2 regions of the Halomonas sp. C22 genome follow, and region 2 is predicted to be linked to the other one. Evidence: predicted binding sites of a transcription regulator. Region 2 holds the regulator's gene; the other holds the start of a gene.
The links. Region 2 encodes PhoB, which activates phosphate uptake and scavenging genes when phosphate is short. Its sites were predicted from a motif close to TGTCATANNNNTGTCANA; they were not measured.
Positions count from the first base shown of each region.

Region 1: phnD (phosphate/phosphite/phosphonate ABC transporter substrate-binding protein) is a predicted target of PhoB. The motif match lies at 953-970, and genes of this name have one in related genera.

Region 1 is NZ_VBVC01000010.1:81,890-84,284, reverse strand. It holds gene FEU76_RS16185 (bifunctional diguanylate cyclase/phosphodiesterase) at 1-922, shown strand, start outside; gene phnD (phosphate/phosphite/phosphonate ABC transporter substrate-binding protein) at 1,052-2,032, shown strand; gene phnC (phosphonate ABC transporter ATP-binding protein) at 2,141-2,395, shown strand, end outside.
Region 2 is NZ_VBVC01000002.1:686,832-689,226, forward strand. It holds gene phoR (phosphate regulon sensor histidine kinase PhoR) at 1-678, opposite strand, end outside; gene phoB (phosphate regulon transcriptional regulator PhoB) at 681-1,370, opposite strand; gene ubiA (4-hydroxybenzoate octaprenyltransferase) at 1,467-2,357, opposite strand; gene FEU76_RS06580 (chorismate--pyruvate lyase family protein) at 2,395-2,395, opposite strand, start outside.

The DNA of each region.
Region 1 (2,395 bases), on a different contig from region 2:
GGCGCCCAGTGTGTCAGTGCCCACGTTGGCGGAACGGTTTCGTGAAACGCCGCATCTGCGCTGCGTGGCCGTGATCGAACAGGGCGTGCCCATTGCCGTGGTGCGGCGCAACGGGTTCCTGACGCTGTTCACCAACCCTTATAGCCATTCGCTGTACGCCAAGCGCTGCGTGCTGGACATCGCCGATCGCAAGATGCTGGTGGCCGCCGCCGACATGCCCCTGGAAACGCTGAGCCAGCAGCTGACCGACAGCCGCGACATCGAACAGGAGGACTTCGTCATCGTCGATGGCGAAGGGCAGTATCTGGGTATGGGCAATATCGTCGATTTGCTGCGCGAGATTACCGCCATCCAGGTGCGTCAGGCGCGCCATGCCAATCCGCTCACCGGGCTGCCCGGTAACATCCTGATCAATGAAACCCTCACGGCCTATCTGAGCCAGGGCAATGGCTTTGCCGCTGCCTACGTGGATCTGGATCACTTCAAGGCGTTCAACGATGCCTACGGTTATGCCCGCGGAGACCATGTGATCATCTCGCTGTCGCGGCTGTTGCAGGCTCAGGTGGAAAGCGCGGGGGGCTTCATCGGGCATATCGGTGGCGACGACTTCATGATGCTGTTACCGCTGGAGCACTGGGAGAGCGTGTGCCAGCAGATTCTGGCCTCCTTCGAGGTCATGGCCCCGAGTTTCTACGAGGAAGAGGACCGCCAGAGAGGCGGGCTTTCCATCGAAAGCCGTCAGGGAGGCGTCAGCTTTTTTCCTTTCGTCAGCGTGTCGGTAGCCGTCAAGCCCATCAGTGACCCGGGCCACTGCAAGGCCCTGGACATTGCCAGCCAACTCTCCGAACTCAAGCACCAGGCGAAGAAGATTGCCGGGAACAGCCTGTTCGTGGAACGGCGTGGCTGTTGCGTGGAGCAGTGAGCCGACAAAGCGGCAGGTCGTTCATACGGGTGTCATGTAGACGTCACGAAGTTGTCACCCGCCAGACCCGCCGCTGTCATCTTGGGGCGTCAGGATACATCCACCTCTTACTACCCCGTTAGGTGATCCATGCAATCCTCTCGTCTCTCTACCGTGTCACTCTCGCGCACTCTGATCAGTGCTGCCGTTGCCAGTGCCTTCGCTTTCAGTGCGATGAATGCGGCTGCCGACCTCTCCTCACGCTACGTGGACAACGATGGCGACATGGTGGCCGATATCCCCAGCGATGAGTCTCGGTTGGTCGATCCGGACACGCTGGTCTTTGCTTACACGCCGGTTGAAGACCCGGCGGTCTACGCCGACGTATGGGCGGGTTTCCTGGATCACCTGAGCGAAGCGACGGGTAAACGCGTTCAGTTCTTCCCGGTGCAGTCGAATGCTGCCCAGCAGGAAGCGCTGCGCGCTGGCCGTCTGCACGTGGCGGGCTTCAACACCGGTGGCGTACCGGTAGCGGTCAACTGTGGCGGCTTCCGTCCCTTCGCCATCATGGCGGCCGAAGATGGCAGCTACGGTTACGAAATGGAGATCATCACCTACCCCGGTAGCGGTATCGACGGCATGGAAGACCTGCAGGGTCGTCAGTTGGCCTTCACTTCCGAAACGTCCAATTCGGGCTTCCGCGCACCGTCCGCGCTGCTGCGCTCCGAGTACGGTCTGGAAGCCGGTGATGACTTCGAGACGGCTTTCTCCGGCTCCCACGACAACTCCATCCTGGGCGTCATCAACAAGGATTACGATGCGGCGGCCATTGCCAACTCCGTTGCCCATCGCATGCTGTCACGGGGTGTCATCAACGAGGGTGACTACGAGGTGATCTACACCTCCGAAACCTTCCCCACCACGGCATACGGCACCGCCCACAACCTGACGCCCGAACTGCAGCAGCAGATTCAGGATGCGTTCTTCAGCTACGACTGGGAAGGCACCGCCCTGCAGGCGGAGTTCGAGAACTCAGGCGAAGCGCAGTTCATTCCCATCAGCTATGAAGAGCACTGGTCGGTCATCCGCACCATTGCCGATGCCAATGGCGTCACTTACGACTGCGATTGATTCCAGCGCTGCGTGACCCTGTCGGCCAGGAGGGCAACCTTCTGGCCGACGCGTTATGGGGTCGAGTCAGTTGAACGTTTTGAGCGACAAGCAAACGAGGCATTCCCCATGTTGACACTCACTGGTGTTGGCAAGCGTTACCCGACGGGCGACCGCGCGCTGACCGATATTCACCTATCGCTGCCCAAAGGCCAGGTGATGGCGCTGATTGGGCCATCGGGTGCAGGCAAAAGTACCCTGATCCGCTGCGTCAATCGTCTGGTGGAACCCAGCCAGGGCAGTATCCGCCTGGAAGAGACCGAACTGACCAAACTGTCGGGCAGCCGCCTGCGTCACGCACGTCGCTCCATGGGCATGATTTTT
Region 2 (2,395 bases):
TTCCAGATAGCCCGACAGCACGGTCAGCGGAGTGCGCAGCTCATGGGAGACGTTGGCGACGAAGTCACGCCGCATCTGCTCCAGGCGATGCAAGCGCGTGATATCACGGGCCATGACCAGGCGCTCGTCATCGCCGTACAGAGTGATCTGATACTGGAGGATACGCCGCTCGTCGATCGGCGAGGTCAGCGTCAGCGGCTCGCTGTAATCGCGGGCATTGAAGTAGCTGATGAAGCGAGGATCGCGCAGCAGGTTGGTGATGTGCTGGCCACGATCGTGGGCGGTTTGCAGCCCTAGCATGTCGGTGGCCGCGCTGTTCCACCACTCCAGGTCGCCGTGTCGGTCCAGCATCACCACGCTATCGCGCATGGCTTCGGAGGACTCCTGAATTCTCGCCAGCGTCGCCCGTAAACGGCTTTGGGTAATGCGCTGGCTTTTCTGGTAGCGATAGAGGCGGTCGAACAGTTCCCCCCACATGCCCTTGGCCGCCGGGGGCTCATCGTGGGGGTGAAGCGTCAGCCAAAGGAAAAGCGCCCGAAACTGGCGCAGATGATAGACCAGACAAAACAGCAGCCCCGCCGCCAGCCCGGCGCCAGGGTAATCCACCAGCCATCCCAGGCAGAGGCCCAACAGGGCCAGCCAGATGATGCGCCAGATCTCACGGCTCCACAGGCGCACGCTTACACTCGCGCAGAGAACCGGTACCCAGTACCGCGCACCGTTTGAATCAGATTTTGATGAGGCTCGCCCAGCGCTTTGCGAAGACGACGAATATGCACGTCCACCGTGCGCTCTTCCACGTAGACGTTGCCACCCCATACCTGGTCAAGCAATTGGCTGCGCGTGTAGGCGCGCTCCTGATGGGTCATGAAAAACTGCAGCAGACGATACTCGGTAGGCCCCATTTCCAGCGCCTTGCCATGGGCGCTGACCCGGTGGCTCACAGGGTCCAACAGCAGGCCATTGATTTCGATGGGGTCTTCCACGCCACGCGGCGTGGCCCGGCGCAGCACGGCCTTCAGGCGGGCCACCAGCTCACGGGGGGAAAAGGGCTTGGTGATATAGTCGTCGGCACCCGCTTCCAGGCCCTGGATCTTGTTGTCCTCTTCGCCCTTGGCCGTCAGCATGATGATCGGCAGCTCGGCAGTGGCTTCTTCGCGCTTCAACCGACGGGCCAGCTCGATGCCGCTGGTGCCCGGCATCATCCAGTCCAGCAGCAGCAGGTCAGGCTGGTGGTCGACGACCATGGCGTGGGCATCCTGGGCGTTGTCCGCTTCAAGCACGCGATAGTCAGCCATTTCCAGCGCCACGGCGATCATTTCGCGGATAGGCGCCTCATCATCGACGATCAGTACGGTCTTGGCGGTCATTCCAGGGCCTCACGGTGCTCTATACAGGAAAGTTCAATGACATGTGTGTGACGATAACACCATGACTTGATGACAGTTCCATGACACACAATCAATTTAGCCCGCCATCGGCCACCAGCTCAAGGCAATACCTGCAAAGACCAGCAGACCCGACCAGTGGTTGTTCAGGAAGGCCTGAAAACAGCGGTCACGATCGCGCCCGACGATCAGCCACTGCTGGTACACGAACGTCGCCGCCATCCCCAGCAACCCCAGCCAGAAAAAGCCCCCCAGCCCGACGCGCAGCGCGACCCAGCTCAGCAGGGCCAGCACGCTTGCCTGCAGCAGCCCGATGATCAACCGGTCAGCACGGCCAAACAGCACGGCGGTCGACTTGATGCCGATTTTCAGATCATCGTCACGGTCGACCATGGCGTACTGGGTATCGTAGGCAACGGTCCACAGCAGGTTGGCACTGAACAGCAGCCAGGCTTCCAGAGGCACGTGGCCCAATACCGCGCCAAACGCCATGGGAATGGCCCAGGAAAAGGCCGCGCCCAGCACCACCTGCGGGAAGTGGGTGTAGCGCTTCATGAACGGATACACGAAAGCCAGCAGCACGCCGCCCACCGACAGCAGCACGGTGAACCAGTTGGTCAGCAGCACCAGAATGAAGGCAGCGGCGACCAGCGCCACGAACAGCAGCTGGGCTTCGGTTTCGCTGATGCGTCCCGTGGCCATGGGGCGCTGGCTAGTACGCTTGACGTGGCCATCCACATGGCGGTCGGCATAGTCGTTCACCACGCAGCCCGCAGCCCGCATCACGTAGACACCGGCAATGAAGATGATCAGCACGGAGCGGCCCGGCACCCCTTCTGCAGCCACCCACAGCGCCCAGAGCGTCGGCCACATGAGCAGCCAGGTACCAATGGGCCGATCCAGGCGCATCAGCTGAAGAAAGTCTGCCAGCCGGGCCCAACCCGTTGGCCGCAACAGAGAACGGTCCATGCTCATGCTTACCTCGTGAAAGAAACTCCAGGATAGCC